4 regions of the Arthrobacter sp. FW306-1B-G06A genome follow, and region 1 is predicted to be linked to each of the others. Evidence: riboswitches for the same ligand, from Rfam matches in the RefSeq annotation. Region 1 holds a riboswitch; each other region holds the start of a gene.

The links. A riboswitch is a leader RNA that binds a small molecule or an ion and turns the genes downstream of it on or off. The one in region 1 is predicted to bind thiamine pyrophosphate.
Region 2: it holds a riboswitch for thiamine pyrophosphate, as region 1 does, so the genes downstream of both, thiO (glycine oxidase ThiO) here and AC3WJM_RS14980 (ECF transporter S component) in region 1, are expected to answer to the same signal.
Region 3: it holds a riboswitch for thiamine pyrophosphate, as region 1 does, so the genes downstream of both, thiD (bifunctional hydroxymethylpyrimidine kinase/phosphomethylpyrimidine kinase) here and AC3WJM_RS14980 (ECF transporter S component) in region 1, are expected to answer to the same signal.
Region 4: it holds a riboswitch for thiamine pyrophosphate, as region 1 does, so the genes downstream of both, thiC (phosphomethylpyrimidine synthase ThiC) here and AC3WJM_RS14980 (ECF transporter S component) in region 1, are expected to answer to the same signal.

Annotation. Positions count from the first base shown of each region.
Region 1 covers NZ_JBYSXB010000028.1:11,116-18,996, reverse strand. Annotated here, with positions in the region: gene AC3WJM_RS14990 (energy-coupling factor transporter transmembrane component T family protein) at 47-853, opposite strand; gene AC3WJM_RS14985 (ABC transporter ATP-binding protein) at 850-2,481, opposite strand; gene AC3WJM_RS14980 (ECF transporter S component) at 2,481-3,110, opposite strand; TPP riboswitch at 3,185-3,321, opposite strand; gene AC3WJM_RS14975 (NUDIX hydrolase) at 3,538-4,266, shown strand; gene AC3WJM_RS14970 (DUF4235 domain-containing protein) at 4,318-4,578, shown strand; gene mnhG (monovalent cation/H(+) antiporter subunit G) at 4,575-5,042, opposite strand; gene AC3WJM_RS14960 (MrpF/PhaF family protein) at 5,032-5,310, opposite strand; gene AC3WJM_RS14955 (Na+/H+ antiporter subunit E) at 5,307-5,873, opposite strand; gene AC3WJM_RS14950 (Na+/H+ antiporter subunit D) at 5,870-7,459, opposite strand; gene AC3WJM_RS14945 (Na(+)/H(+) antiporter subunit C) at 7,456-7,881, opposite strand, start outside.
Region 2 covers NZ_JBYSXB010000006.1:104,284-112,164, forward strand. Annotated here, with positions in the region: gene AC3WJM_RS04935 (DNA-methyltransferase) at 1-286, opposite strand, end outside; gene AC3WJM_RS04940 (DEAD/DEAH box helicase) at 295-1,989, opposite strand; gene AC3WJM_RS04945 (RNB domain-containing ribonuclease) at 2,278-3,792, opposite strand; gene thiE (thiamine phosphate synthase) at 3,830-4,519, opposite strand; TPP riboswitch at 4,546-4,665, shown strand; gene thiO (glycine oxidase ThiO) at 4,657-5,961, shown strand; gene thiS (sulfur carrier protein ThiS) at 5,958-6,194, shown strand; gene AC3WJM_RS04965 (thiazole synthase) at 6,198-7,004, shown strand; gene AC3WJM_RS04970 (4a-hydroxytetrahydrobiopterin dehydratase) at 7,067-7,399, shown strand; gene AC3WJM_RS04975 (hypothetical protein) at 7,431-7,733, opposite strand; gene AC3WJM_RS04980 (DUF3107 domain-containing protein) at 7,770-7,881, opposite strand, start outside.
Region 3 covers NZ_JBYSXB010000026.1:56,946-64,826, forward strand. Annotated here, with positions in the region: gene AC3WJM_RS14505 (DUF4233 domain-containing protein) at 1-131, shown strand, start outside; gene ndk (nucleoside-diphosphate kinase) at 185-604, shown strand; gene AC3WJM_RS14515 (vitamin K epoxide reductase family protein) at 682-1,314, opposite strand; gene AC3WJM_RS14520 (Rne/Rng family ribonuclease) at 1,835-4,978, shown strand; TPP riboswitch at 5,123-5,219, shown strand; gene thiD (bifunctional hydroxymethylpyrimidine kinase/phosphomethylpyrimidine kinase) at 5,211-6,731, shown strand; gene rplU (50S ribosomal protein L21) at 7,152-7,460, shown strand; gene rpmA (50S ribosomal protein L27) at 7,521-7,784, shown strand.
Region 4 covers NZ_JBYSXB010000016.1:70,488-78,368, forward strand. Annotated here, with positions in the region: gene AC3WJM_RS10400 (glucose-6-phosphate dehydrogenase) at 1-1,293, opposite strand, end outside; gene ffh (signal recognition particle protein) at 1,445-3,010, shown strand; gene AC3WJM_RS10410 (alpha/beta hydrolase) at 3,114-3,863, shown strand; gene thiC (phosphomethylpyrimidine synthase ThiC) at 3,864-5,693, opposite strand; TPP riboswitch at 5,689-5,796, opposite strand; gene AC3WJM_RS10420 (amidohydrolase family protein) at 5,874-6,968, shown strand; gene AC3WJM_RS10425 (VOC family protein) at 7,047-7,881, shown strand, end outside.

The DNA.
Region 1 (7,881 bases):
CGCAGTTGTTGTCGTTTTGAAGCGTCAAAACGACAACAACTGCGAGCTAGTTGGGCTGCTTCAGCCAGACGAAGTGCCAGGTCCCTGCCCATTGGGCCGCGAGTACGGCCGCGGCAGCGATGACCAGCCCGCCGCCCAGAACCCAGACGTCCAGGCGGCTGTAGGTGGATTCGCGCGCCCAGGTCCGTCGTCCGCCGCCGAAGCCGCGCGCCTCCATGGTTACCGCCAAGCGGGACGCCCGTCGGATCGCTTGCACCAGCAGACCAAAGCTTTGGCCAAGCATGGCCTTGAACCGTTGCGGCGGACTTCCGTGCGAGCCGACACCCCGCGCGCGCCGTGCCATGCCGATGGTCTGCCACTCCTCCGCCATGAGTCCCACGAGCCGCAGGGCCGCCAGGGTACCCAAGACAAAACGGTGCGGCAGTTTCGCCTTTTGCGCCAGGGCATCGGCGAGATCGGTGGGATCGGTGCAACTCATCAGGAGAATGGCAGGCAGCGCTATGGCAAGACCCCGCAGCATGAAGCCGAGTCCAAGCTGAAGCGAGCCTTCGCTAATGGACCAGATCCCGACGTCGAGCAGTATCCTTCCGCTGTCCGCCGACAGGATCGCGGTGCTCCAACCTCCGAGCGCGGCCGCGATAATCAAGGGCCAGCCGCGCTGCCAGAGCAAGCGCACGGTGAGCCCCGCGAGGGGGAACAACGCCAATTCGCCGAGGAGCGCGGTCGAGGCTGACACCAAGTCGATGGACAACGCCAACACCAGGGTGATCAGGAAGACCGACACGAACTTGGCCAGCGGATTGGCGCGTGTCAGGAGGGCGTTGTTGCCGCGCAGGGTCAGGGCGTCCCTCATGCCGCACCTGCTTCCTGCCGGGCGCCGCCTTGGAATGCAGGCTCGAGCCGCATCTCGGCGCCGCCCAGGACGGAGCTGAATTCCTGGTCGTGGGTCACGGAAACCACGGAGGTGCCGGCGTCGAGCAGTTCGGACAGGAACGACGCAAGCTCAGCCCACGTGTTCGCGTCCTGGCCGAAAGTGGGTTCGTCCAGCACCAGGACGCGGGGGTGCGCGGCGAGCACCGTCGCCACGGATAGCCGCCGTTTTTCGCCCCCGGAGAGCGTGTACGGATTGGCGTCCACGAGATGCCCCAAGCGCAGCCGTTCCAGCAACTCGTCCACCCGTTCCTCGCCATGGCCAAGATGCTTGGGGCCGAACATGAGCTCATCGAGGACGCGGCCGGTGACGAACTGGTGCTCGGGCTCTTGGAACACAGTCCCGATGCGGGAGATCAGCTGCTGGGCCTTCCACTTGAACGGGTCGGGGCCCGCGCCGTCGCTGAGCCCGACGGCGGCAGTCACCGCCCCGGATATCGGCGCCAACAGCCCCGCGAGGGTCAAAGCGAAGGTCGATTTTCCGGCGCCATTGGGACCGGTGATGGTCAGTGCCCGCCCGGCAAACACTTCGGCGTCGAGTCCGGACTGCACAGGACGCGGGGCGATCGTTTTGAACCCCCGGCGCCGTGTCCGTTCGCGGGACACCGCAAGCTCCTGGGTGGCGAGCAGCAACTCGCCCCCATTCCGGGAGCTCCCCGCCCCGGAGTCGGCCGCCGGTCCGGCGCCTGTTCCCGAACGTGGGCGGGTGGCCGGCACGTAACCAGGCACCCAGACGCCCGCAGCAGTGAGCATGTCCCTTGCTTGCGCCAGAACCGTGTCCGGGTCGCCGTCCAGAAGCACCGCCGGCGTCGAACCTCCCGCGGAGGAGGAACTGCCCGGCTGAAGCACCACAATCCGGTCCACGAGGTCTTTCCAGACCGATACCCGGTGTTCCACCACCACCAAGGTGGCGCCGGTCTTGTCCAGGCAGCGGCCCACGGCATCGCGCACTTCCAAGACGCCGGCCGGGTCAAGGTTGGCGGTCGGCTCGTCCAGGAGGATCAAGCCGGGCCGCATTGCCAGTATGCCGGCGAGCGCAAGGCGCTGTTTCTGCCCGCCCGAGAGGGCCGACGTCGGGTGGTCGAGCGAAAAGTTGCCGCTGGCACTGCCACCGGCACTCCGCAGCAGCCCGACGTCGTCGAGCGCTTCATGGACCCGCTTCCAAATCTCGTCCCGCGGCACGCAAAGGTTCTCGGCGCCGAACGCGACGTCGTCGCCCAGGCGGGAAAGCACCACCTGGGTTTCGGGGTCCTGTTGCATGAGTCCGGCACGGCCCCGCTGGGCCTTCGGGGAAACGCCGTCAACCAGCAACGAGCCGGTCTCGTCGGCGTCGTCGCCTTCCTCGCCCAGCACGCCCGCCAGGGCATGGAGGAACGTCGACTTGCCTGCGCCCGAGGGGCCAAGCAGCAGGACGCGCTCGCCCGGACGGATGTCCAGGTCCAGGGCGTGGATGGCCTGCGTGGTGCGGCCGGCGTGCCGCCAGCCCCAGCCCTGCGCGGAAATGGCGGCGGGTCGCACCACGGCAGAGGTGCCGGAATCAGGACTGGGCATCAGGAAAAGACGGGCTCCGAGGCGGCCTTGCGTGACGCGAACGCGCTCAGGACACCGGTCCTGGCCAGGCCGCGGGTAGCGATCCAGGACAGGGCACCGGCAATGACGGCCCCGGAGATCGTGCAGAACACGATGTACGCGAGCTTGTCGACCGGCTCGTAGGCGATGTTCCAGCCCCACGGCAAGAAGGAGTCGTTCAGGCCGCAGAACAGGCCCGCACCGGCACCGGCCAGCAGGGACACCGGCAGGTTGAACTTCTTGTACATGAAGGCCAGGAAAATGAGTTCCGCACCGAGGCCCTGGAGCAGGCCCGAGATCAGCACCGTGGTGCCGTACTGGGAACCCATGATGAGCTCACTCGTGGCGGCCACTGTTTCGCAGAAAATTGCCGCACCGGGCTTGCGGACGATGAGCATGCCCAAGACTGCCGGAATCATCCAGCCGCCGGCGATCAGGCCGCCCAGCGGAGGGTAGCCGGCGGACATAGGCGTGGCAACCAAAGCCATCTGGTCCCATGCCCAGAAGATCACGCCACCGGCGATCGAGATGAGTGCCGCCACGACGATGTCCACGACGCGCCAGTTGTAACCAGGCTTGGTGAGGCCCGGCCTTGCAGAAATACCAGTCATTTTGTCCTCCTGAGGAACAGGAGGGGAAAGTGTTCCCGGTTGCCTGCGAGCGGCTTCCGCCGCGCCGGTCCGGACACTATGAGAACTCGACTCCCTTGCGCCGGTACTAGCCGGATCAGGTTCGAGGGTCTGCGGCTGTCCGCACTCTCAGCGCCCGTCCTCCGTGCCGCATTGCTGCGTGCCCGACGGCGGCGCTCCCCTGTCGTTATCAATCCACCCTTTTGGGCGTGGTTCAGTTTACACCTTGGCGGGGTTGCGGGCGCTGTGTTGGCGTCCGCGGAACGGTCACAAACACGCGGGGACGACGGATTCTGCTGGATCACTCGCCGGGTGAGCGCAGGCCGGCCCGGAATGGCGCGGGCGGCCGCAGAAACTGGGACAATGATCCAGCAGAATGTGACGCGGCAGAGCGGGCAAAGGAGCGGTCTTGGCAGGCAATGGCGAAGCGAACAGCACCACGGTGGCGGAACCGAGGCTCGCCGCAAGCGTGATCCTGGTCCGGGATGCCGCGGTTCCCGGGGGCTCTGAAGATGCGGCGCAGGCTTTGGAGGTGTTCGTCCAGCACCGGGTGTCCACGATGGATTTCGCCGCGGGCATGGTGGTCTTCCCCGGGGGCCGGGTGGACCAGGTGGACAGCTCCGGCTGGGACTTCGCGGACGACGTCGTCGAGCAGCACGCCGCTGCATGGCACCGGAGCAGCATCGCCGTCGAGCCTGCCTCCGCCAGGTTCAACGCCGGCCGGGTGCTGGCGGCCGCGCAGCGTGAGGTGTTCGAAGAGGCCGGGCTGAAGCTTGACGCCGCCACCCTCCGCCCGTGGGCCAACTGGGTCACCCCGGCAGACCAGCCCAAGCGCTTCGACACATACTTCTACCTTGCCTGCCCGCTTTCCGGTGCCGAGCCAAGGCACCAAACAACGGAAGCGTCATCGTCCTTGTGGATGCCCGTCCGCGGAATCCTGGACGCCGAAGTCGCCGGAACACTCAAGCTCATGCCGCCCACGCTGGCGCTGCTGGATGAGCTCCTCGCCCTCGGCACAGTGGAAGCGATACTGGGCGAGGACCGTGACATCGTGCCTGTCCGTCCAAAGCCCGGGGCCTTGGAGGAGTTCTTCCGGCAGAGGCGCCAAGCTCCATCCGTTGCTCCGGAACTGCCCTGAAGTGGGGTTAGGCTGGGGACGGTCCTGTTTCCACCCGCAAGGAGTCCCGGAATGAACCTCCTCATCAAACTGCTCGGCACCGGCGTGAGCATCGGCGCTGGCTTTGTCGGCACCAAGCTCGTCAATGCGCTGTGGGAAAAGTCCACCGGCAAGAAACCTCCCAAGGGTCACGATGATATGGAGGCAAGCCTGCGCTCTGCACTGACCTTCGCCCTGATTTCGGCGACTGTCAGCGCCGTCATCCAGGTTTTCGCAAGCCGCAGTACCCAGCGCGCCATCTCGCGTTTCTCGAAGACACAGGACATCGTCTAGGCTGACGGCCCGCCGTTGGCGCCGTGAGGGCCTGGGCTCCCACCGTTCCCGCTGTGGGGAGTTGTCGGGTCGGCTTGGGCTTTCTCCGCTGCCCGTTGACCGGCGGCCCGCAGCACCACGGCCTCGAGTTCGTCGATGCTCAGCAACTCGGGGTGCAGGTGCTTGGTCCGGTAGCCTGCGCGGCCCACCATGTGTGCGGACACCGGCACCGTCAGCAATTGGAAGATCCAAGCGACGGCCAGGATCGGCCACACCCACCATTCGCGCATCTGCAGCCCGATGGCCGCCAAGACGAGGAACAGCCCGAGCACTTGCGGCTTGGTAGCTGCGTGCATGCGGCTCATCAGGTCCGGGAAGCGCAACAGGCCGATCGCCGCGCCCAATGACATCACCGCACCGACAATCAGCAGCACCGCGGTGACGGCATCGATGACGGCATCCGCTCCGGTGGCGTCAGGAGTCATTGACCTGTCCTCTCCGGTCGGCCACGAAGCGCGCCACCGTCACCGATCCGATGAAACCGATCAGCGTCAGCGCGACGAGCAGCACGAGGTTGTTGAGGTGCCTGTTGACGGCCATGTCGATGGCCAGCGCAGCACCCAGTATGGCGAGCAGCACGTCCGAGGCGAGCACCCGGTCCAGCAGGGACGGCCCGACGGCGATCCTGTAGATCGCGCCGGCGGCGGCGAGGCTAAGGATCACCGCCGTGACGATCAGCACGATGTCTTTCACGAGCGAGCTCCCCTCGTTGCAGGCCAGCCTTCGGCCTGGAGTGCGTCCATTTCCGCCTGGGTACCCATGATCCGGATCAGCGAGGCCTCCGTGTCTTGGACTTCCTTGCGCAGCTTGGCGGTGTCCACATCGTTGCGGACATTGAGCCCATGGATATAGAGCGTGGACGTCGAGCGGTCCACCTCCACCACCAAGGAACCCGGAATCAGCGAAATCACGTGCCCTGTTGCGGTCACCATGAGGTCGGAATGGCTACGGAGGGGAACAGCGACGACGGCGTTGGTTACCAAGGGCCCGCGGAAGACCGCGAGGTACATGACCTGGAAGCTCGCGGCCACCACTTTGCCAAGGAACACGACGGCGAAAGGAATGGCGCGCAGCACGTTGAATCGTCCGCTGAGCTCCACTGGAGGCAAGTAGAAGACCCTGGCTACCACCACGGCGATCAGCGCACCGAATACCAGGTTGCCGGGGCTGAAGTCCCGCCAGAGCGCACCCCACACGACCACCAGCCAGACCAGCAGGGGCAACTCGGTGCGGAACGAAATCCGCTTGCGGCTCACTTGCCAACCCCCTGCAGTGGGGTCGACGCACCCGGCGCAGCGATGCCCGGGACTTTGGCATTCTCGCCGAGCACGGAATGGATATACGCCGTTCGGTCCAGCATCTGTTCCGCGGAGTTGCCGGCCAATTGGAACAGCGGACCGGCGAAGACTGTCAGCGCCACGCCAAAGACCACCAGCGCGGCGGTTGGCCCCACCATGGTCCTCGGAAGCAGGCCGACGGCCGCCGTGTCCTTGAGGACGGCGGCCGGGTAGTCAGCGTCCTCGGGCTTCCGCCAGAATGCGCGGTTCCAGACGCGGGCAATGGCCAGCAAGGTCAAGAGGCTCGTGACCACCCCGCCCACCACCAAGGTAATGGCCAGTGGTGTCCCGAGGGCGATGCCTGCCTGCAGGAGTCCGAGCTTCCCCAGGAACCCGGAGAAGGGCGGGATTCCCGCGAGGTTCATGGCCGGAATGAAGAACAAGAGCGCGAGGAGTGGAGACAGCTTGGCGAGCCCACCCAGCCTGTCCACCGACGAGCTCCCACCGCGGCGCTCGATCAAGCCGGTCACCAGGAACAGGCTCGTTTGGACAGTGATGTGGTGGGCCACATAGAAGACGGCGGCAGCAAGCCCGGCTACGGAAGACATGGCAAGCCCGAACACCATGTAGCCGATGTGGCTGACCAAGGTGAAGGAGAGTAATCGTTTGATGTCGCTCTGGGCTATGGCACCGAGAATCCCCACGAGCATGGTGAGGAGCGCAACCACCATCAACGGGGTGTTCAAGGTATCGCCCGGGAACAGCAGGGTCTCCGTACGGACCATGGCGTAGACGCCCACCTTGGTGAGCAAACCGGCGAACACGGCAGTGACCGGTGCCGGTGCGGTCGGGTACGAGTCAGGCAGCCAGAAGGACAGCGGGAACACGGCGGCCTTGATGCCGAAGGCCACGAGCAGCATGACGTGGAGCAGGTTCCTGGTGCCCGGATCCAATTCGGCCAGCTTGATAGCCAGATCCGCCATGGTGATGGTTCCGGTGGCTCCGTAGATCATCGCAATAGCGATCAGGAACAACACCGAAGACACGACGGAAACCACCACGTAGGTGACCCCGGCGCGGATGCGCGGACCGGTACCGCCCAGTGTCATGAGCACGTAGCTCGCCGTCAGCAGGATCTCGAAGCCGACGTACAGGTTGAAGAGATCACCGGTGAGGAAGGCGTTCGAGACACCGGCCACCAGGATCAGGTAGGTCGGGTGGAAGATCGACACCGGTGCCTCACGGTCGCCGTCGGCCATGCCCTGGCCGGTGGCGTAGATCAGCACCGCGAGGCTGATGACGGAGGAGACCACCAACATGAGCGAGGAGAACTGGTCCACCACCATCACCACGCCAAACGGCGGCTGCCAGCCGCCTAGGGTGACGGATGCGGTGCCTGTGGTCCATACCGAGGCAAGGAGCCAGCATTCCAGGAGCAAGGTCAGAGACAACAAAGCGATGCTGACCGCGCGTTGGGCCAGCGGGTTCCTGTTCAGGGCAAACGTCAGTGCGGCACCGAGGATGGGAAGTACGACGGCGAGCGGCGCCAGGCTGGCGATGTTCACTGGGGGCCTCCTTCCTTGGCTGCTTCGGTGACTGCCGTAACCGGGAATTCGGAAGTTTCCTCGGGAACTACCGAGTCGTCTTCGGCGTCAAAGCTGGGTGTCTTCGCGACGCGCCGGTCTTCGGCGTCGTCCTGGATGTCGTCCTGCCGTGCCAATGCCCAGGTCCGGTAGATGATGCCGAGCATGAATGCCGTCACCGCGAAGGAAATCACGATCGACGTCAGGATCAACGCTTGCGGCAAAGGATCGTTGTAGTCGCGCGGATCCGTCGATTTGTTGAACAGCGGGGCAAGTCCGGCATATCCACCCGTCGCGAGGATCAGCAGGTTGGTGGCGTTTGCCAGGAGCATGAGCCCCAGGAGAACGCGGGTCAAGCTGCGTTCCAGGATCAAATAGATCCCACAGGCGTAGAGCACTCCCAT
Region 2 (7,881 bases), on a different contig from region 1:
GCCGGGGTTCCAGGAAGGACCAGTAGTCGCTGAACGCGTCGTCGTAGCGGTGCAGGGCGCCCTTGATGGTGTCATACGAGCGTCCCTTGAAGCCGACGCGGTCGCCGTCGCCGTCGGCGTTGCGGACCATGCGCGTTTCCTGGCGGCTCTGGACCCGGCCCGTATTGAAGGGCGGGTCCACGTAAATCAGTGTGAAGGCGCCGTCCGGCAGCGTCGGGAGGAAATCCGCGTTGTCCGCGTGAACCACCAAGTTGCTGCCGTCCGGCGCCCAAACAGTGTCAGTCATTGAGGCCGTTAAGCCTCGGTGCTCTCGCCGGAGGCACCGGAAGCCGAGACCACTTCGCCGTTGCGGCGGCGGGTGCGGGAACGGCGTGCGCGGGCGGGCTTGTCCGAGCCCTCGCCGGACTGCGGCTCGGCAGACTGGGCCGTTGCCTGAGCGGGGGCTGCTTCGCCTTCAGACGTACGACGGCGGCGCGTGCGGTTGCGGCCGCCCTCACCGTCGCCGTCGCGGGCCGGAGTCTCAGCGGACTTGGGACCGCGGCGTGCACCGTCCCGGCCACTGTCACGGCCGGAGCGTCCACGACCGGAATCGCCGCCGGAACGGGAGTTCTTCTTGCCGGTCTCGCCCAGGTCCTCCAGGACCTCGGCGTCGACGCCCGCAAGGGTGCGCTGGTTGCGGGGCAGGCGGCCCTTGGTGCCTTCCGGAATATCCAGGTCGGCGAACAGGTGCGGGGACGAAGAATATGTCTCCACGGGCTCGGGAGAGCTCAGGCCCAGGGCCTTGTTGATGAGGGCCCAGCGGGGGACGTCGTCCCAATCGACGAACGTTACCGCGGTGCCCTTGTTGCCGGCACGGCCGGTGCGGCCAACGCGGTGCAAATAGATCTTTTCGTCTTCGACACACTGGTAGTTGATGACGTGCGTGACGTCGTCCACGTCGATGCCACGGGCGGCGACGTCCGTGGCAACCAGGACGTCGACCTTGTTGTTGCGGAAGGCGCGCAGGGCCTGCTCGCGGGCACCCTGGCCGAGGTCGCCGTGGATGGCCGCGGCAGCGAAGCCGCGATCGACGAGTTCCTCGGCTACCTTGGCGGCGGTGCGCTTGGTCTTGGTGAAGATGATGGTCCGGCCGCGGCCGCGGGACTGCAGGATGCGGGCGACAACCTCGATCTTGTCCATGCTGTGGGCACGGTAGATGAGCTGGCGGATGTCGCGCTTGGTCAGGCCTTCGTCATTCGGGTCTGCGGCACGGATGTGCGTGGGCTGCGTCATGTAGCGGCGGGCCATGGCAATGACCGGTCCGGGCATGGTGGCCGAGAAGAGAAGCGTCTGGCGGACGGCGGGAGTGCCGGCAATCAAAGTCTCGACGTCCGGAAGGAAGCCGAGGTCAAGCATCTCGTCCGCTTCGTCGAGGATGACCATGCGAACGTTCTTGAGGTTCAGGTGCTTCTGCTTGTAGAGGTCGATCAAACGGCCGGGCGTGCCGACGACAACCTCGACGCCCTTCTGCAGGGCTTCGATCTGGGGCTCGTAAGCGCGGCCGCCATAGATGGTGGCGATACGGGCGTTGCGCTTCCGGGATGCCGTCTGGAGGTCGTTGGCCACCTGGACCGCGAGTTCGCGGGTCGGAACAATCACGAGGGCCTGGGGTGCACCCGGGACAGCGAGCTTGTCGTGACCGGCGTCGCCCGGTCCGACGACGCGCTGCAGCGCAGGAATGCCGAAGCCGAGGGTCTTTCCGGTACCGGTCTTAGCCTGGCCGATGATGTCGTGACCGCCCAAGGCCACCGGGAGGGTCATGGCCTGAATGGGGAAGGGATGGGTGATTCCGGCGTCGGCGAGGGACTCGACGATGTCGGCGCGGACGTTGTAGTCGGCGAAGGACTTTTCTGCGATCTCGTGGGGTGTTTCGTCCGAGGAAATGGTTTCCTCGGGTTCGATCGTTTCGGTTCCGTCTGTCAGAACTTCATGGGTGTGCAATTCACTCACAGTGGAGTTTTCCTTATTCATTTGGGCTGCGCTGCGTGCTCAACGGTTGTGGCAGGGCCGTTCCGGAGCACGGACGGGCGCAAGCAAATCCAGTGGAAGCCGATCGCGGGCTATCTAAATACTGGCACTGGGGACCAGCTGGTGTATCTCAAGATCGCGTAGGGGCGGGCTTGTTGATGTCAAAAAATTAACTGAATCAACGACCGGGCATCCATTACTACTCACACAGTCTAGCGTCTGGGTGCAATAAACCCCGGATCGCGGCCGCGGTCCTGTGAACTGATTGCGCTACTGGAGCAGTTCGAAGGTGATTTGGCGGGTGGCAATGTCCGCGTCAAGCAGTTTCACGCGGACCTTCGTACCGGACTCCATTTCGCCATCGCAACGAGCGGTGACCGCCGGCTCGGCGATCTGGACGATGCCGGAGGGGCCGTGGGAGTTGCCGTTCCCATTCCCATTCCCGTTGTGGCCGTTGGTGCTGTTCCCGTTCCCGTTTCCGTTGTTCTTGGCAGGCTTCGATCCGGAAATCACCACGGCGTCGAATTCCTGTCCGACGTGGTTCACCAGGAGTGCGGCCTCCACCGTGTCCAAGGCGAGGCGCTCCATTTTGGCGGCAAGCTGGTCGGATGACGCCATGATCTCCGGCAGGCTCGGCAAAGCATCCCGGGCCCATGCAGGGATCTCCGTTCCATTGCTCAGTGCTTCGCAGATGACCAGGACAAAACGATCGACCAGCCGGCGCAACGGCGCAGTGGTGTGGGCATATGGTGCGCCGATGGCTGACTGCATGACGCTGCCCGGTACTTCGCCGTCGAAAGGCGTGTAGCCGGCGCCCCGGAAAAGCAGCCCCGCGGAATGGAGAATGGCCAATTGCCGGGGGTCTTTGCCGTCGAGGGTCCGCAGGTACTCGCCGTAGCTGGTCCCCTCGGTCCAAGGCCTGCCGAGCGCCCCGGCCTGCCGTTTGAAATGGAGCAGCGAGCGCTCATCGGGAGCGGGCATGGTGCGCAGGATTCCAACCTTGCCGTCTAGCATCAGCTGGGCCGCCGCCATCCCGGTCATGAGCGAAATCTGGGCGTTCCAGTCCTCGACGGGCAGCGAGGGAGCTGCGACGATCCTGTACCCCCCGCCGTCGGGCAGTTGGACGATTTCTTGTTCAGGCATGTTCAGGCTCGCTCCGCCGCGGCGGCGTTCGAGTTCCACCCGTTTGAGCCCGACCTCCTTGAGTAACTGCAGGACGGGATCAGCCGTCCCGGAATCGATCGCGGACTGGACGCCCTTGTAGTTGAGCTTGGCGCGGCTGCGTACGCTTGCCCGGCGAACTGAGACGGTGCGGAACTCTGCTTCGGCATCGAGTTCGAAGTCCCACACGAACGCTCCGCAGTCCTGGCCCGCCAGCAGGCTTCCGGCGTGCTCGCTGATGATCTCGGGGTGCAGCGGTATGCGGCCGTCCGGCGCATAGTACGTCTGTCCCCGGTGGCGGGTCTCGGCGTCGAGCGCTCCTCCCGGTGGCACAAAGGAGGGCACATCGGAGATGGCGTAGAGAACCCTGTAACTATTCCCGGACCGCTCAATGAAGAGGGCCTGGTCGAGATCCGTGGAAGAGGCCGGGTCGATCGTGATGAACGGAACGCCCGTGAGGTCCTGCGCCGGCAGCCTGTGTCCTGAAACCGCGGCCTCCGCGTCGCGCAGTGCTTCAGCGGGATAACCCGCGGGCAGCTCGAGTTCGGTCCGAAGCGCCGCCAGTGCTTCCGCGAGCTGGTTCGACGTTTCAGAGACGTTCGGGGCTATGCGCTGATGTGACACGAAAGTCAGGGTAACTCCAAAATCTCCCGGCGTCTCGCTAGGCCGCCGCTGCGTCCAGTGCGGCCAGGAGTGCCTGGGCTGCCGCCGTCGGATCCCCGGCCTCGGTGATGGCGCGGACCACAACAATGCGGCTGGCGCCGGCCCTCACTACGTCTTCCACGTTGCTGAGATCGATGCCGCCGATCGCAAACCAAGGAAGCACTACGCCGCCGACGGTCTCTTCGTCTGCCTGCTTCACCGCATCGGCAGCGTACTTCACCAGATCGAGCCCGACGGCGGAGCGTCCAGGCTTGGTGGGCGTGGCCCACACAGGCCCGACGCAGAAGTAGTCCAAGCCGCTCCGGCCAGGCGACGCGGCGACGGCTGCGTCAATCTGCTCCGGCGTGTGCGTGGAGAGGCCGATGATGGTGGGGTCGTGGAGCAGCTTCCGGGCCGAGTGCAGCGAAATGTCCTTTTGGCCGATATGGAACACCGGTGCGCCGGCGAGGGACGCTACGTCCGCGCGGTCGTTGACTGCCCAGAGGCGCCCGTGACGCTGCGCCACGGATTGCAGGATCTCCAGGAGTTCCAGTTCCTCGGCCGCTTCAATGGTCTTGTCGCGCAGCTGGATGATGTCCACGCCGCCTTCGAATGCGGCATCGACAAACTGCTCAAAATCACCCTGTTGCGTGCGGGCGTCGGTGCAGAGGTACAGGCGGGCGGTGGTGTGGACATCGTGCGGGGTCATGGAAACAGAGTAGTTCCTCTAAACTGGGCTGGTACCGCGGGAGCCGCGGCGGCAGTCACAATCGCCGCGCGGCTGAGAGGGCTTCAGCGCCGACCGCTTGACCTGATCCGGCTAGTACCGGCGTAGGGAAGGACTCCATGGACGAAGTAAACACCCAGCACGGGCCCCTGCGTGCAGACGTGGCGGTGATCGGGGGCGGCGTCATTGGCCTGGGCATTGCATGGGAAGCCCGAAGGTCGGGCCGCTCGGTTGCCCTGATCGATCCCGCGCCGGCCAGCGGCGCTACTTTCGCGGCGGCGGGGATGTTGGCACCAGTCAGTGAACTGCACTACCAGGAAGAGGACCTCCTGGAGCTCATGCTCGAATCGTCGGCGTTGTGGCCGGACTTCGAACACAATGTGACCGGCTCACGAACCGGACGCAGCACGGGTTACCGGACGACGCCGACCCTCGCCGTGGGTGCGGACGCAGCGGACCGCCGGGCGCTCGCCGATCTTCGGGACGTCCAGCTGGCCCATGGCCTGGTGGTGGAATCCGTGCCGTTGCGCGAAGCACGGGAGCGTGAGCCGCTCTTGAGCCCGCAGATTTCCTGTGCCTTCGACATCCCGGGCGACCACCAAGTGGATCCTCGCCGGCTTTCGGCCGCGATTCTAGGCGCTTTGGCAGACCACGAGCCCGGTAGCTCCAGTTGGATTCCGGGGGCCGAGGACGGTTTCGCGGTCCGGGACACTGCGGCGGGCCTCCTGTGGGAGGACGGGCGCGCCGTCGGGGCCGTGCTCGGCTCAGGCATCGAAGTGCTTGCCACGGAAACGGTGGTAGCCAACGGACTCGATGCCGCCCGCGTAAAAGGACTGCCGGATGGATTGTCGCTCCCGTTGCGTCCCGTCTACGGCGACATACTGCGGCTGCGCGTCCCGGCCCACCTGCAACCGCTGGTCACCGCCACGGTCCGTGGAATGGTGCGCGGAGTGCCCGTCTACATCGTTCCCCGCGATGACGGGACCGTGGTGATCGGCGCGACGCAACGTGAGGACGGATTGTCGTCGTCCGGGGGAGCGGCCAACCCGGTGTCAGCCGGCGGCGTCTACCAATTGCTCCGCGACGCCCAGGTATTGGTTCCGGCCGTTGCCGAGCTGGAACTCCTCGAAGCAACTGCCCGGGCCCGTCCGGGCACCCCGGACAACGCACCGCTGCTGGGCCGCGTCGAAGGTCGGGAAGGAACCGTGCCCGGCCTCATCGTGGCCAGCGGCTTCTTCCGCCATGGCGTGCTCCTCACTCCGGCAGCGGCGAAAATCTGCGTTGGACTCATGGATGGCACCGCCGATCCCCGGTGGAACAAATTCCGCCCGGACCGCTTCTCCCGCCCGCACTCAGCAGCAAGGGCTTCCGCAGACGGCCCATCGGCCGATACCTTAAATCCCCTTCTGAAGGACCACGCATGAACATCAAATTGAACGGCGCAGACCACACGCTGAGCGACGACGCTTCCGTCACCACCCTTGTCAGCCACATCACCGGACGCGTTGTGGATTCCAGCGGCCAAGCGGCCGACGGACGCAAGATCGGCGTCGCCGTCGCACGCAATTCCGAAGTGGTGCCGCGCAGCCAGTGGGCTGCTACCGCGCTCGCAGAGGGCGATGAACTCGAAATCGTTACCGCAGTACAGGGAGGCTGAACCATGACCACAGCAAGCACTCACGAAGCAGGCACCCGAACCGATGCCCTGGTGATCGACGGTGTTGAGTTCGGCTCGCGCCTCATCATGGGAACCGGCGGAGCTCCGAGCCTCGACGGCCTCGGGGCAGCCTTGCTGGCTTCCGGCACCGAACTCACTACCGTCGCCATGCGGCGGTACTCACCGACGGAAACCGGTTCGCTGTTCCAATTGCTCGTAGACCACGGCATCCGTGTCCTGCCCAACACCGCCGGCTGTTTTACCGCCAAGGATGCCGTCATGACAGCCGAGCTAGCCCGGGAGGCATTGGAAACGGATTGGGTGAAGCTCGAGGTCATCGCCGACGAACAGACGCTGCTGCCTGACGCCGTGGAGTTGGTGGATGCGACGGAGAAGCTGGTGGACCGCGGCTTCAAGGTCTTCGCCTACACCAACGACGACCCCGTACTTGCGCTTCGCCTGGAGAACCTCGGGGCAACTGCGGTGATGCCGTTGGGCGCGCCTATCGGCACCGGCCTGGGCATCCTGAATCCCCACAACATCGAGCTGATTGTGTCCCGCGCTTCGGTGCCGGTAGTGCTCGACGCCGGCATCGGCACCGCGTCCGACGCCGCACTGGCCATGGAGCTCGGCTGCGACGCCGTGCTGCTGGCCACCGCGGTGACCCGCGCGCAGAATCCGGTGCAGATGGGCGAGGCCTTCAAACACGCGGTCATCGCCGGTAGGCTGGCGAAGCAGGCGGGCCGCATCCCGCGCAGGGAACACGCCCTGGCCTCCTCGGCCATGGAAGGCCGGGCCGAGTTCCTCTAGCGGCCGACGCTGGCCGCTCCGGGGATTCCTGCGAAGATTCCGCGTCTGTGAAGGAGCCCCGAATGGCCGGCAAGGACGACATTCTTTCCAGGTCCGCTATTGACGACGCCCTGGCGGAGCTGCCGGACTGGCGGTATCGCCAGGGCGCCCTCGTCACCGCCTACAAGTGCCCGACGTCGGCTGCCGCACTCGAGTTGATTGCCGCCGTCGGGCGCATTGCCGAACAGCAGAACCACCACCCGGACCTGGACTGGCGCTACCACCGGGTGTTCATCCGCTACACGTCCCACGATGCCGGGAGCGAGGTAGCGCAGCGCGACGTCCGGGCGGCTAAGAGCGTCAGCGAAGCGGCCGCGGAAGCCGGGGCAGTTGCCAAACCGGAAGCCACGCCATGAGCCGGATCTGCAGCTAGAGCCGCAGCGCTGGTTAGAGCCTCAGCGCCGCGGTCAGCTGGGCGGTGTCGTGCCGCTTCCGATGGCGGCCCAGGAAGTGGGACGCCACGGCGGCCGCCACGGTCCCCAGAATGATGGGCAGGACCCACGGGATCCACGTCACGCCAGGCTGGTAGCCAAAGCCAAGTTGGATGAAGATCATCCAACTCAGCATGGCGACGGCGACCGAAACGCCGGCGGGCAGGGTGATTCCGTACGTTCCACGGTGTTTGTCAGTTCCCCAGACAATGAAGCCTGAAGCGATGGTGGCTAGCGCCACGATGACAAGTGAGAGCATGCGGACTCCTGGCTCGCTGGTGTTCTTGCCTGTTGCTTAGAGGGCGCCGAAGCCGACCCGGCGTACTTCTTCGGCGCCGATCTCCACGTATCCGAGGACATTGCCGGGAACGATGACCTGGCGGCCCTTTTCGTCGGTCAGGCGCAGG
Region 3 (7,881 bases), on a different contig from region 1:
TCGCGGCCTGCTGGTGGTACGGCATCCGTGCCGGCATCAGAATCGACCGCGAGAACGCCCAGCGTGATCGTGAGCAAGCCGAATGGAACGCTTCGCACGGGGACTCTGGGGGCAGCGCGGGCGTCGCCTGAGCGAAACCCCGTAAACTGGCTGGGAAACCCACACATCCAACATTGGAGCAACCGTGAGCATTGAGCGCACCCTTGTACTGATCAAGCCCGACGGCGTCGCCCGCAACTTGAGCGGCAGCATCCTCGCCCGCATCGAGTCCAAGGGATACTCCTTGGTCGAATTGAAGAAGGTCAACGCAACCCGCGATCTCCTTGAGCAGCACTACGAAGAGCACCTGGGCAAGCCGTTCTACGAGCCGCTGGTCGAGTTCATGCTCAGCGGCCCGGTTGTCGCTGCCATCTTCGAGGGCCACCGCGTGATCGAAGGCTTCCGTTCCCTTGCTGGAACCACGGACCCGACGACGGCGGCGCCCGGCACCATCCGCGGTGACTTCGGCCGTGACTGGGGCCTGGCTGTGCAGCAGAACCTGGTCCACGGTTCCGATTCGGTGGATTCCGCCGAGCGCGAGATCAAGATCTGGTTCGGCGCGTAGTTTTCAGACACACCAAAAGCGGAAGGGGTCCATGTTCACGCGAACATGGGCCCCTTCCGCTGTTGACGGCTTGGTGCTTAGTAACCCGACGTACCGATGAAGACGTTGATGAAGGCAAAGAAAATACTGGCGATCACGCCAACGTAGAGCAGCGCGGAAATGATCCAACCGGATTCGCTCAGGATCTTGGCCAGTCCTGCGGGCGCTGGAATGACTCCGTGCGCCACGTTCCTGATGGTCACGAAGACGAAGAGCGGGATCATGCATGCCCACACCACCATGCAGAACGGGCACAGGATATGAATGACATACAGGGCCTGGGACCAGAGCCAGACGATGAAGATGAACCCCAGTGTGACGCCCGTCTGCAGTCCGATCCAATACCAGCGGGCGAACTTGGCCCCGGCAAAGATCGCCATGGCGGTGGTGATGATCACGGCGAAGGCGACAATCCCGATGAACATGTTGGGGAAACCGAAAACCGAACTCTGCGGTGTTTTCATGACGCTGCCACAGGACACCCACGGATTGAGGTCGCAGGCCGTTATGTGGTTGGGGTCCATGAGAACCTGCAGCTTTTCCAGCACGAGTGCGCCGGACGCAAGCCACGCGATGGCGCCGGTGGCGAGCAAGAGCCAGGCAAAGGGGCGGTCGCGGACCATGCGCGGCATGGCTGCGTCGTCGGTGTGCTTGCCGGTTCCCTCCTGCATGAGGGAGGGGGCATCGTTATTGGCCAGGTTCGGGCTGGCGGGGCTCGGCATGGTTGGCTGTCCTTTTCTGGATGGCCCGGCGCAGGACCGGGGACTGCTCTTGGGAGGATTCTAGCCGCGGAGGCTGGAGGACGCGTCCAGCAAAGGCGGCGGCACGGAAGCTTTCAGGGCATGCTTCCTGCCGGGAGTGCGGGCGTGTGAGAGAATGAACATGGCCGGAAGCCGATCCACATGCGGAATCCGGTCCGGTATCTTGTTCCCAAGACCGCCAATCATTTGCAGGGCATGCCCAGGATCCAATGATCCCCGGCAGGGCCGCAGTGACCATGGACGGCACCTGGTTGTGGCATTAGAACAACGGGTTTGGAGCGAAGCCGGCTTTCCGTGGATGCCGCACCCCCATGCTGGTGCGAACCGGAAAGACTACTACTGACTTCTGTCAACGCCTGCGGGTTTTGACAATATTGCCCCTCTGGGCACCGGATGTGGCGGTTGCGCAAGGGCAGGAGTGTTGCCACATATGGATAACGAGCAAGTTGTAGCCGCCGCCGAAGATGCGGCGTCCACCGAGACCACCGAAGCACCCAAAAAGGTCACCCGCACCCGCCGCAAGGCTGCACCGAAGACGGCCGCCGCGGATGAAGCCCCCGACGCCGGAGCTGCCGCAACCGCCGCCGAGCCTATCGCCGAAGCGAGCGACGCGGAAACGCCCAAGGCTTCCCTCCGGCGCACCAGGGCTCGAAAGAAGGTCGAAACCTCCGAGCCGCTGCCGGGTTTCGCTGAAGAAGCGTCCACGGAAGGTGGCGAGGCACCGGAGGCTGCTGCCGCCGTCGTACCTGAAATAGCACCAGAGGCCGAAGCCGCCCCCGAAAAACCGGTCCGCCGGCGTCGTACGACGAGGGCAAAGAGCGCCGAGCCCGTTGCCGAAGAAGCCCCGGTTGAAACACCGGCTGCCGACGTTGCGTCGCCCGGGGAAACCACTGTGGAGCCGCCGGCCGAGGAGCCCGCGCCCGAGGAAACCACCGGGGAGCCGGCCGTCGACGCCGAAGCCGCAAGTCCGATCGCGTCGCTGTTCCTGGAACCTGCCTCCGTCACGTCCATGATCTTCCAGGCACCTGACTTGAACGCCGTTGTCCGTCCGGCCGTCGTCGACGAGGAACCGCGGGCCGAAGCTGAGGAAGGTTCCGAGGAGAACGAACTGGACGAAGCCGGCAGCCGCCGTCGGCGTCGCAGCCGTGGCCGTCGCGGACGCCGGGGCACCGAGCGTGATGACGCGGGAGAAGAAACCTCTGCGGAATCCGAGGACGAGGCAGAAGCCGGTACCGAGGAGGCCCTCGAAGAAGGCGTGACCTCCCGCCGTCGCCGGCGCCGTCGTCGCGGCGATCAGGACCTGGAACTGACGGGCGGCGGAGACGACGATCCCCCCAACACGGTGACCCGCGTCCGCGCTCCCCGCGCGCACGTTGAGTCCACCAGCGGCTCCGACCGAGTCACGAGCGTCAAGGGCTCCACCCGACTTGAAGCAAAGAAGCAGCGCCGCCGCGAATCCCGCGAGACCGGCCGCCGCCGCCAGGTCATCACCGAAGCCGAATTCCTGGCCCGCCGTGAGTCCGTCGACCGCCAGATGATCGTTCGCCAGCGCGACGACAGGATCCAGATCGGTGTCCTCGAAGACGGCGTGCTCGCGGAGCATTTCGTGTCCAAGACACAGCAGGATTCCCTCATCGGCAACGTTTACCTGGGCAAGGTCCAGAACGTGCTGCCGTCGATGGAAGCCGCATTCGTAGACATCGGGCGCGGCCGCAACGCCGTACTGTACGCCGGTGAAGTCAACTGGGATGCCGTCACCCTGGAAGGCAAACCGCGCCGCATCGAGAACGCCCTGAAGTCAGGCGACTCCGTGCTGGTCCAGGTCACCAAGGACCCGGTGGGCCACAAGGGCGCACGCCTGACGAGCCAGATTTCACTTCCCGGCCGCTACCTTGTGTACGTACCGGGCGGGTCAATGACGGGAATTTCCCGCAAGCTGCCCGACGTCGAGCGCAACCGCCTGAAGAAAATCCTCAAGGACCGCCTCCCGGAGAACGCGGGCGTTATTGTCCGCACCGCCGCCGAGGGTGCTTCCGAGGAAGAGCTGACGCACGATATCAACCGCTTGCGCGCCCAGTGGGAAGGCATTGAAAGCCAGTCCACGTCCACCAAGATCCTGGCTCCGGAACTGTTGTACGGCGAACCGGACCTCACCATCAAGGTTGTCCGTGACGTCTTCAACGAGGACTTCTCCAAGCTCATCGTCTCCGGCGATGAAGCCTGGGACACCATCGAGGCCTACGTCACGTACGTGGCGCCGGACCTGGTGGGACGCCTTGAGAAGTGGACCTCGGACCAGGACATTTTCTCGGCATGGCGCGTGGACGAACAGATCCACAAGGCCTTGGAGCGCAAGGTCTTCCTGCCCTCCGGTGGTTCGCTCGTGATCGACCGCACGGAGGCCATGACGGTTGTCGACGTCAACACCGGGAAGTTCACCGGCAGCGGCGGCAACCTCGAGGAGACCGTCACCAAGAACAACCTTGAGGCTGCCGAGGAAGTGGTCCGCCAGCTCCGCTTGCGCGACATCGGTGGAATCATCGTCATCGACTTCATCGACATGGTCCTGGAATCCAACCGCGATCTCGTGTTGCGCCGCCTGGTCGAGTGCCTCGGCCGGGACCGTACCAAGCACCAGGTCGCCGAGGTGACCTCGCTTGGATTGGTCCAGATGACCCGCAAGCGCATGGGCACCGGCCTGCTGGAGGTCTTCGGCGAGCAGTGCGAGACGTGCGCAGGGCGCGGAATCGTCACGCACGACGAGCCCGTGGAGCACCGTCGGGCCAACGTCGTGGCAGCTGAACACCACCACCCGCGCACGGAGTCACAGCCAGCCGTCCGCCCCGAGCAGCGCAAGCGTCGCCGCGGCCGCGGCACGGGGCCGGGGACCACTGAACTGCCCGTCACCCCTTCGGTGCCGGTCCACACTGTGGAATCCACCGACCCGAACCGGCAGGCAGCCACCCGTGCAGCCCTTGCCACCATCGCGGCTGCAGCCCACGCTGCCCACCTGCACGACGACGAGCTCCACCACGCGGCGGAATTGCTCGCCGACGGGCACGCAGCGGAAGTAGCCCCGGTCCAGGCCCCAGCGGCCCCGGTCCAGGCTCCGGCCGCTGCTTCGAGTGGCGAGGAACGTTCGAAGCCTGTGCTGCGATTCGGCGGCGAGGAAGTTGCGTTGCCTTTCGTCCATCACGAAGAGGAGGCTGCAAGTGGCACACCTGCCATGAGCCTGGACCTATTGGCACAGGCATTCGCAGGCCTCGGAGAAGCTCCGGACACCCCCACGACGTCAACGTCAGCCAAGGAAACCCCCGCAGGGGCCCCCGCAGCCGTTGCAAGCGGTGAATCCCCGGACTCGGGTTCGCGTGGACGCCGAGGCCGACGCAACCGTAGCGCCAGCCGGGCCCAGGGTGCCGCCAACGCCACCAACGTGGAGCACCACGAGGTTGCCGCGGCTGCTTCCGGTGGGGCCGCGCACGAGGCCAAGGCAGCAGACGCCGCCCCGACGAAGCCGACGGCGGCAGCGGAACCGATCATCCTCGGCGTCGGTGTGCCGAAGTCCGAACTCTGAACGCAGTACCGTGCCTAAGCCCCGGCCGTTTCCGCTCCTGTGGAAACCGCCGGGGTTTCGGCGTTGTGGGCCAATCCGCCGACCCTGGCAGTCCGGTTGCAATGGGCGATTTCAGCGGGCGAGGCGTGATCAGGGTTAAGCTGGGGGACTGACACGGGGTGCCGCGCACCGAGCCGGCTGAGACCAGACCCGTTGAACCTGTCCGGTTAGCACCGGCGAAGGGATGTCTCGCATGACTGTTTCGGCGCAATCATCTGTCTACCCGCTCAAGGCCATCCAGCGCCCCATCCCCAGGGTCCTCAGCATCGCCGGCTCGGACCCCTCAGGTGGTGCCGGGATCCAGGCAGACCTGAAGAGCATTGCGGCCAACGGCGGCTACGGCATGGCCGTCATCACGGCGCTCACTGTACAAAACACACAGGGCGTCACTGGCGTCCATGTGCCTCCCGTGGAGTTCCTGCGCCAGCAATTGGACGCCATTAGCGACGACATCACGGTTGATGCCGTCAAGATCGGCATGCTCGGGGACGCGGCGGTCATCCACGAAGTCCGCCGCTGGCTCGGCAAGGCGCGCCCCTCCGTCGTCGTCCTGGATCCAGTGATGATCGCGACCAGCGGCGACAGGCTCCTCGCGGAGTCCGCTGAAACCGCACTGCGGGAACTGCTGCCCCTCGCAGACCTGGTGACCCCCAACCTTCCGGAATTGGCCATGCTGCTTGGCGAGCCTGTTGCCACTGATTGGGCATCGGCGTTGGAGCAAGGCAAACGCCTGGCCGCTAGCTGCGGAAACACCGTCCTGGTGAAGGGGGGCCATCTGCAGGGAGCCGGCTGCCCCGATGCCCTGGTCAATACCGGGGGAGTCCTGAGCCAGGACGTGGTGGAATTCGCCGGCCAACGGGTGGAGACCCGCAATAGCCATGGGACGGGATGTTCCCTGTCGTCGGCGATGGCGACGGCCAAGGCGCGGCTCGGCGATTGGGAGTCTGCTTTGCGTGTCGTCAAGCCCTGGCTCCAGGAGGCGCTGACCCGGTCCGAGGTGCTGGAAGTAGGGAAGGGCAACGGGCCGATCCATCATTTCCACGCGCTCCAGCAGGCCCTTCAACCGGGGGACTTCGCCGTCCGGATGTGGGACGCCGCCCAAACGGAACTGGCAGCCATTTATGGCTTGGACTTCATCCAGCACTTGCAATCCGGTGGTCTCAGCGAAGCGAATTTCAGCTACTATCTGTCCCAGGATGCCATCTATCTCAACGGCTATTCCAGGGTCCTGGCGCGGGCAAGCGCCCTCGCTCCGAGTGAAACCGAACAGCTGTTCTGGGCCCGCGGCTCGCAGATGTGCCTTGAAGTCGAATCCGAGCTGCACCGGAATTGGCTCAGTGGACGCCAGGTGAGCGGAGAGCTGGGCCCGGTCACCAAGGCCTACGTGGACCACTTGCTGGCGGCATCGGCGTCGGGAAGCTATGCGGTGCTGGTTGCTGCCGTGTTGCCTTGCTACTGGTTGTACGCCGAGGTGGGACAGCGGCTCCACCATGGGTTTGTCGAGGCCGGAGCATCGGACAAGCACCCCTATGCGGATTGGCTGCGCACCTACGCGGACGAGGCGTTCGCGGAGGCCACCCGCAAGGCGATCGACATCACGGATGCCGCCGCGCAGGTTGCGTCGCCCGCAGAGCGCACAGCGATGATGGAGGCGTTTGCCCAATCCTGCCGCTATGAAACGGCGTTCTTCGATGCTCCAAGGTTGCACGGCTGAGCCGGTCTTCCGGGGAGGAGGCACCGGAACGGGGCCCGTCCCCGCAGGCGTTGCAGCGTGTCGGCGTGAGGATCCGAGCTTTTCACGGCCGGCAGGGTAAGGTGGACGGGCACGGTACCGGATGGCGGCATAGCCAGTCTGTGGCAGCCATCACGTGGCAGCCTCCGGACCTGGCCTCATTTGCAGCCGAAGGCGAAACTAGCGTAATCTAGATCTTCGGTGCTTACGCCAACACTTGGGTTATGCCCCTAGAAACCGTTCATTTGGAACTGACCTTTCATTTAGAACTATTCGAGGGATGACTCATGGATTCCGTACCGGAGTCCACGGCGTTGAGGCACAGCGTGAACCAGGCCCGTTTTTGGATCGGGGTTCCGCACGCAAATTTAGTAATAAACGTCGAGAGAAGTGAGTGCCCAAGTGGTGTACGCGATTGTCCGCGCAGGCGGCCGCCAAGAAAAGGTTTCCGTTGGAGACTACGTAACCCTGAACCGCGTCCCCGGTGGAGCCGGCAGCACCCTTGAGCTGCCCGCACTGCTCCTGGTGGACGGTGACAAGGTCACCTCCGCAGCTGCGGATCTGGCCAAGGTCAAGGTTACGGCTGAGATCCTCGAAGACCTCCGTGGTCCGAAGATCGTCATCCAGAAGTTCAAGAACAAGACCGGCTACAAGAAGCGCCAGGGTCACCGTCAAGAACTGACCAAGATCAAGATCACCGGTATCAAGTAACCACTGGTTGCTGTTCAGGTTTTCAACAGATTCCCCAGAATTTAAAGGCAGGCATTTCAAATGGCACATAAAAAAGGCGCGAGCTCCACTCGCAACGGTCGTGACTCCAACGCCCAGTACCTCGGCGTGAAGCGCTTCGGTGGCCAGGTCGTTTCCGCAGGCGAGATCATCGTCCGCCAGCGCGGCACCCACTTCCACCCGGGCGCCGGTGTCGGCCGCGGTGGCGACGACACCCTGTTCGCCCTGCAGGCAGGCGCGGTTGAGTTCGGTACTCGCCGTGGCCGTCGCGTAGTGAACATCGTTGCTGCTGCAGCTGCAGAGTAATAACACGTTCTGAACGGGTGGAGCGGGCCGTATGGCCCGCTCCACCTGTCTTTTTAACCGCACTAGAATTTACTAGGGCGGGCGGCCGCGCAACAGC
Region 4 (7,881 bases), on a different contig from region 1:
CCGCCAGCAGTCGACGGCGGTGTCGCCGCGCACCGAGAGCAGCGGATCGCCGGTAATGACGCCTTCCAACACTTCTCCGTAGGGCAGCAGATCGGAGGCATTCAGTTCTGCGTTGAGCGTCACTCGATCGAGAGTAAAGATATTTCCGGGACCGTTGACGTCGACGTCGATCTGCAAGGTGTCAGGACCGAAGCCGATGCGCAGCTGGTTGGGGGAGTCCACACCCTCGAATCCGGACGGCAGGTGCGGGACGGGCCGGAAGGTGACGATCGCCTCTTTCCGCGCGGCACCCAAAGCCTTTCCCGAGCGCAGGATGAAGGGGACGCCTTTCCAGCGCCAGTTATCGATTCCCACTTCGACTTCTGCTAGCGTCTCCGTTTCCCGTGCAGGGTCCACGCCCGCTTCGGCGACATAGTCCGGCACGTCCCGGTCGCCGATCCGGCCGGCGGTGTAGCGCGCCCGTCGGGTGGACTTCTTGTAGGGCGCGGTGATGCTGCTCGCACGCAGCACCGTTGAAATGGCGTCGCGGAGATCGCGCTCGCCGATGGTGGAGGGGGCATCGATGGCAAGCAATGCCATGATGTGGAGCAAATGGCTCTGGATCATGTCCTTGAGGGCGCCGGCTCCGTCGTAGTAGCGGGCACGCCCTTCGAGTGCGAGGTCTTCGTCGAAGATGATCTCCACTTTTTCGATGTGGTCCCGGTTCCACACCGGCTCCAGGAACCTGTTGGCGAAGCGCAGGCCCAGGATGTTGAAGACGGTGGCCTTGCCAAGGAAGTGGTCCACGCGGTGGATGTGGTCTTCCGGGACCAAAGCGGCGAGGGTCTTGTTGAGTTCACGGGCGGATTCGGAGCTGGATCCGAAGGGTTTCTCCATCACCAGGCTTGTTTCGGGAGGGAGCTGCTGGGCGGTGAGGACCTCGCAGGCCTTCTGGCTGATGTGTGGAGGCAAAGCGAAATAGACGGCGATTGGTGCTTCAAGCCCGGCCAGGAGCGTCGCGAGCTGGCCGTCCGCCGTGACATCCACTTGATGGTATTCGGTACTTTTCTCCAGTGCCGCGATTGTTTTCTTGCCTGCGGCACTTGCACCCTTGGCTGCCTCCTCGAAGGCGTCGCCCACGCGTTTGGTCCATTGTTCGGGCGTCCATGGGTCGGAGCCCGCTCCGACAAGCTTCAGGCCGTCCGCGAGGCCGCTTGCCACGAGCCTGGCGAGGCCCGGCAACAGCAATCGGCCCGTCAGATCTCCGGAGGCGCCTAGGATGAGCAACGTATTTACTGTTGTTTTGCTGGTCACTGTGCCAGCATGCCATCTTGCAGGCGCGTCTTGGTACCCTAGATAGTCGAGTCCCTCAGTTGAGTCAGATTTGTTTGGGGCAGGAATCGTCAAGATATTGGTGCGTCGAAACGGCCGCCATTCGTAGACCATTGAAAGAAGTGCACGGCGCGTGTTCAATTCACTCTCTGACCGGTTGACAGCAACCTTCAAGAATCTCCGTGGCAAGGGCCGCCTCACTGAGGCCGACGTCGACGCCACCGTCCGCGAGATCAGGCGTGCCCTTTTGGACGCCGACGTTGCCGTGCCCGTGGTCCGCGAGTTCACTGGCCGCATCCGTGAACGCGCCTTGGGCGCCGAAGTTTCCGCGGCACTGAACCCGAGCCAGCAGATCGTCAAGATCGTCAATGAGGAACTCCAGGAGATCCTCGGGGGCGAGACCCGCCGTATCCGCTTGGCGAAGACCGGCCCCACCATCATCATGCTCGCCGGGTTGCAGGGTGCGGGTAAGACCACCCTCGCGGGCAAGCTTGCCAAATGGCTCAAGGCGCAAGGCCACAGCCCTGTGCTCGTTGCCGCCGACCTCCAGCGTCCAAACGCCGTTACGCAGCTCCAGATTGTCGGCGAACGCGCCGGCGTACCTGTGTTCGCTCCGCACCCCGGCACCACCTCGGATCTGGATGTTCCCGACGGCGACCCCGTCGCCGTCGCACGCGCCGGCGTCGACGAAGCCCGGCAGAAGCTGCACGACGTCGTGATCGTGGACACCGCGGGACGCCTCGGCGTCGATGCCGAAATGATGGACCAGGCGCGCCGTATCCGCCAGGCGATCATCCCGAACGAAGTGCTGTTCGTCATCGACTCCATGATCGGCCAGGACGCCGTCAACACGGCGGTTGCCTTCGACGAAGGCGTCAACTTCACCGGCGTCGTGCTGTCGAAGCTCGACGGCGACGCCCGCGGTGGTGCCGCGCTCTCGGTCGCGTCCGTCACCGGCAAGCCGGTCATGTTCGCATCCACCGGCGAAGGCCTGGACGACTTCGAACTGTTCCACCCGGACCGCATGGCTTCCCGCATCCTCGACATGGGTGACGTTCTCACCCTGATCGAACAGGCCGAGAAGAACTGGGACAAGGATGAAGCGGCCCGGATGGCGAAGAAGTTCGCCGACCAGGAAGACTTCACCCTGGACGACTTCCTCGCCCAGATGCAGCAGATCCGCAACATGGGCTCCATGAAGAAAATGCTCATGATGATGCCGGGTGCGCAGAACATCCGCCAGCAGCTGGAGCAGTTCGACGAGCGGGAAATCGATCGAGTGGAGGCGATTGTCCGCTCCATGACCCCGCACGAGCGTCTGGCTCCGAAGATCATCAACGGCTCCCGTCGGGCCCGCATCGCCCGTGGTTCCGGTGTGCACGTCTCCGAAGTCAACGGCCTCCTGGAGCGTTTTGCGCAGGCCCAGAAGATGATGAAGAAGCTGGCCCAGGGGGGCGGCATGCCCGGGATGCCTGGCATGCCCGGCCTCGGTGGCGGTTCCCGCAAGGCAAGCAAGAACGCGCCCAAGAAGAAGGCCCGTTCCGGAAACCCCGCCAAGGCTGCCCAGGAACTGCGCGACGCCGAGAACAAGCGGGCGAACGCCGTCCGCACCGGCGCGGCATTCGGCCAGCCTTCCGGCGACTTCGACCCCTCACAGCTGAACCTGCCCAAGGGCTTCGACAAGTTCCTCGGCAAGTAGCCGTCCCACCCAACTGGCTAGCAGTAGGTGTCGTTTTGACGCCCCAGAACGACAACAACTGCTAGTGAGTTGGGTTGTCAGCCCCGTGCCATAGGCTGGGGGGATGCAAAAGCAGCGCGTCGTGTTCGTCCATGGAGCAGGCACATTCGGCGCTGCGGCGTGGCCGAAACAGCATGGCATGGCCCTGGCGTACGATGCACTGTTCCTGAAACGCCACGGCTTTGATGCGCAGACCGAGCCTTTGGAATCCGATGTTGCAGCCGATGTGGAGATTATCCTCGAGTGCCTCGGAGCTCGGGAGGCCGCATCGGCCCCCGGCCCCGCGCGTGGGGGCCATGTGGTCGCGCACTCGCAAGGCGCGATTTCCGCCATGTTGGCCGCGGTGGAGCGGCCGGACCTGGTCCGCTCCCTCGTGCTGGTGGAACCGGCTTGTCTTTCCTTGACAGCTGAATTACCCGCCACCGCGGCGTACCGGACATTGATGGAGCCGTTGTTCCGGATCCGGCACGAACTCAGCGATGACGATTACCAACGCGAATTCGTCCGCAGGGCGTTTTCTTCCGAGGCGGCTGTCCTCAGCACCCCGGAGGCCCGGCGAACCGCGCGACGCCTGCGGCTCCAGGCTCCGCCGTGGGAAGCGCCCCTGCACATTGTGCCGGGAGTTCCCACGCTTGTGCTGACCGGTGGTTGGGAACCCCTCTACGAAGAGATCGCCGGGTACTTGCAGGAAACCGGCGCCCTCCACCGCGTTGCGGCTGGAGGACACCGGCCTCATGACTCAGTTGAAGGAGACCGGATCATCCGCTCCTTCATTGCGGATGCCAGCCGCGCAGGATCAGTCCAGGCTTCCTGATCAGTTCAGGTTTCCTGACGCCGCCTCACGTTTTCCTGCGGGAACCTCAAGCTCGGGCAAGTAGACCTTGCCCCCTGATGCCAGGAACTCCTCGCTCTTTTCGCGCATGCCGCTATACATTTCCGCGATGGCCGCTTGGGAATCGGCTGAGCCGTATTCGTCGCGGATGTCCTGGCTAATGCGCATGGAGCAGAATTTTGGTCCGCACATGGAGCAGAAGTGCGCCGTCTTGGCCGGTTCTGCCGGGAGTGTCTCGTCGTGGAAGGATTCGGCCGTGACCGGATCCAACGACAGCGCGAACTGGTCACGCCAGCGGAACTCGAAGCGGGCCTTGGACAGCGCATCGTCGCGTTCGTGGGCGCCGGGGTGTCCCTTGGCCAGGTCAGCGGCGTGGGCGGCGATTTTGTACGTGATCACGCCGGTCTTGACGTCGTCCTTGTTGGGCAGGCCCAGATGTTCCTTCGGGGTGACGTAGCAAAGCATCGCGGTTCCGTAGCGTGCGATCTCCGTCGCGCCGATGGCGGAGGTGATGTGGTCGTAGCCCGGGGCGACGTCGGTGACAAGGGGGCCCAGCGTGTAGAACGGCGCGCCGTCACACAGCTCCTGCTGGCGCTCCACGTTCTCCCGCACCAAGTGGAACGGGATGTGTCCGGGGCCTTCGACCATGACCTGCACGTCGTACTGCCACGCGCGCTTCGTGAGCTCGGCCAAGGTGTCCAGCTCGGCGAACTGCGCGGCGTCGTTCGCGTCCGCCGTCGCGCCCGGGCGCAGTCCATCACCCAGCGAGAACGCGACGTCGTACTTGGCGAAGATTTCGCAGAGCTCGTCGAAGTGGGTGTAGAGGAAGTTTTCCTCGTGGTGGGCCAGGCACCAGCCCGCCATGATGGAGCCGCCACGGGAAACGATGCCCGTCACGCGGTTCGCGGTGAGCGGCACGTACCGCAGCAACACGCCGGCGTGGATGGTCATGTAGTCCACGCCCTGCTCGCACTGCTCAATGACGGTGTCGCGGAAGATTTCCCACGTGAGCTTGTTGGCTTCGCCGTTGACCTTCTCGAGGGCCTGGTAGATGGGTACCGTGCCGATCGGTACGGGGGAGTTACGAATGATCCATTCGCGGGTGGTGTGGATGTCATCGCCCGTGGACAGGTCCATGACGGTGTCGGCGCCCCATTGCGTTGCCCACTGCAACTTGTCCACTTCTTCGGCGATGGAGCTGGTGACGGCCGAGTTGCCGATATTGGCGTTGATCTTCACCAGGAACGCCTTGCCGATGATCATCGGTTCGGATTCGGGGTGGTTGATGTTGTTGGGGATGATGGCCCGGCCGGCAGCGACCTCGCTGCGGACGAGTTCCACATCGCAGTTTTCGCGAAGTGCCACGAACTGCATTTCGGGCGTGACGATGCCCTGTTTCGCGTAATGCATCTGTGTCACGGTCTTGCCGTCGACGGCGCGGCGGGGCACCGGCTGTGCCCCCTTCCACTCCGCGGAGGCGGCGCCGCGGCGCACGGCCGACTTGCCGTCGTCGAGCAGGTTCCGTTCGCGGCCGCTGTAGGCCTCAGTGTCGCCGCGGGCTTCGATCCACTCGCTGCGGAACGGTTCGAGGCCCACTACGGGATCACTCCCGGGTCCGGCGGTCCGGTACACCTGGAACGGGGCGTTGGCCTCGCCGTTGGGGGACGGTTCGAGGGCGATTTCCGTCACTGGAACCCGGATTCCCGTGTCGGCATCCTCCAGGAACGCGAGGGAATGCGACTTGAGGGATTGGGTCACATCGTGGTCCGATCCCTTTTGGGTAGGGCTCAGCTGTGTTTCTTTGGTGCTCAAAGGATTACTCACTTCCTTCGCCGGCATTACCCGGACAGGTTCAACGGTCGCAGGCTGCATCAGCCCGATCTCAGCCCTTGCAAGGGCCCCCGTGTGGTCGTAGACGAAGCTACCACAGCTGCCAGCGCTTGTGACAGATGTGACCGCGCCGGCGAAGCCCCCGGGAACTAGGGTGGAATCATGGCGGAAATCATCGAATTCAGCGGCGCCGTCCTCACCGGGCCGGAGGAGGAACGGCGCGGCCTCTGGTCGGTCGACGGACGGCTGACCTTCGTCCGGCCCCTTGCGAAGCCCGACGTCGTCCTGGACGGTTGGGTGCTTCCCGGCCTGGTCGACGCGCATTGCCACGTTGGCTTGGGCAAGGGCGGAGCTGTCGACGAGGAGACTGCCCGCCTGCAGGCGACTGCGGACCGGAATGCCGGGACCCTCTTGATCCGCGATGCCGGATCCGCAAGCGACACGCGCTGGCTGCAACGCCGGGCGGACATGCCGAGGATCATCCGCGCGGGCAGGCACATCGCGAGGCAACGGCGGTACATCCCCGGGCTGGCCGAAGAGGTGGAGCCGGAGGATCTGATGGAGGCAGTCCGCAAGCAGGCGCGGTCCGGAGACGGCTGGGTCAAGATCGTGGGGGACTGGATCGACCGCTCCGCCGGGGATCTCGGCCCGTCCTTTCCGGCCGCCGTCGTCAAGGACGCCGTCGCGGCCGCACACGACGAGGGGGCGCGGGTGACCGCCCATTGCTTCGCCGAAGGGACAATCGATGACATGCTCGACGCCGGGATCGACTGCATCGAGCACGCCACCGGATTATTGCCCCACCACATTCCCCGGCTGCTGGACCAGGATGTGCCGATTGTCCCCACGCTCATCAACATTGCGACGTTTCCGGCCATCGCGAAGCAGGCTGAAACCAAATTTCCGCGCTACGCCGCCCACATGATCGCGTTGTGGGAGGGCCGGCATGAGCGGGTCCTTGAGGCGTTCGACGCCGGAGTGCGGGTGTACGCCGGAACCGACGCCGGAAGCGTCATCAAACACGGCCGGATCGGCGAGGAGATCCTGGAACTCCAGCGGGCGGGTCTTCCGGCGGCCGCCGCCCTCGATGCTGCCTGCTGGTCCGCCCGTGAGTGGTTGGGTGCCGACGGCATCAGCGAAGGCGCCAGCGCAGACGTCGTGCTCTACGCAAAGGATCCCCGAGCGTCCCTTGAGATCATGCTGCAGCCACGATGCACCGTTCTGAGGGGACACATTTCAGGAAGCGCCGGGCATTAGGAATAAATTGAAGCTTCAAGTAATTTAGATACATAGAGGTTGCCGAAGGGCGGCGCCACAAAAAGCCGGGAGTTTCACATGACCATCACATCCAGCCAGGATCTCCTTCCTGCCGAACTCACCATGGGCACTGTCATGCTCAAAGTGGGGGACATGAAGCTCATGGGCGACTACTACCAGCGGGCGCTGGGGCTGGACGTTGTCGCCGAACAGGACGGCGGGCTCTACTTCGGCCGGCTAGGCAAGCCGTTGGTGCACCTCGCGCCGGCCGCTGGTCTCCAGATCCCGGGCCGCGGAGAGGCCGGACTCTTCCACACGGCGCTGCTTTTCGAGGATCAGCCCTCGCTCGCCGCAACTGTTGCCTCCGCCGCGCAGTACGAACCCCACGCCTTCGTCGGCAGTGCCGACCACTTGGTCAGCGAAGCCTTCTACTTCACCGACCCGGAGGGCAACGGCATCGAACTCTACTACGACAAGCCCCGTGAAGGCTGGGAGTGGAACGGCAGCTCGGTCGTGATGGACAGCTTGCCGCTCCCGCCGCAGCGCTACCTCCAGCAGCACCTGAGTGAAGCGGCCGTGACGGGCCAGCATGGGGCGGGCGCCGGCGTCGGGCACGTCCACCTCCAGGTGGGCGACGTGAAGACCGCCCATGATTTCTACGTCGACACCCTCGGCTTCGAGCAGACCGCCGGCTGGCACGGGCAGGCCCTGTTTGTCTCCGCGGGCGGCTACCACCACCACATGGCCATGAACGTGTGGAACAGCCGCGGTGCAGGCCCGCGCAAGGACACCCTCGGCCTCGGCGAGGTGGTCATCGAAGTGCCGTCAGGAAACGACGTCGGCGCGCTCGCCGATCGCCTCAAGGTAGCGGGCATCGCCTCGCACCACACGGGCCAGGAGCTCCGCTTCGAGG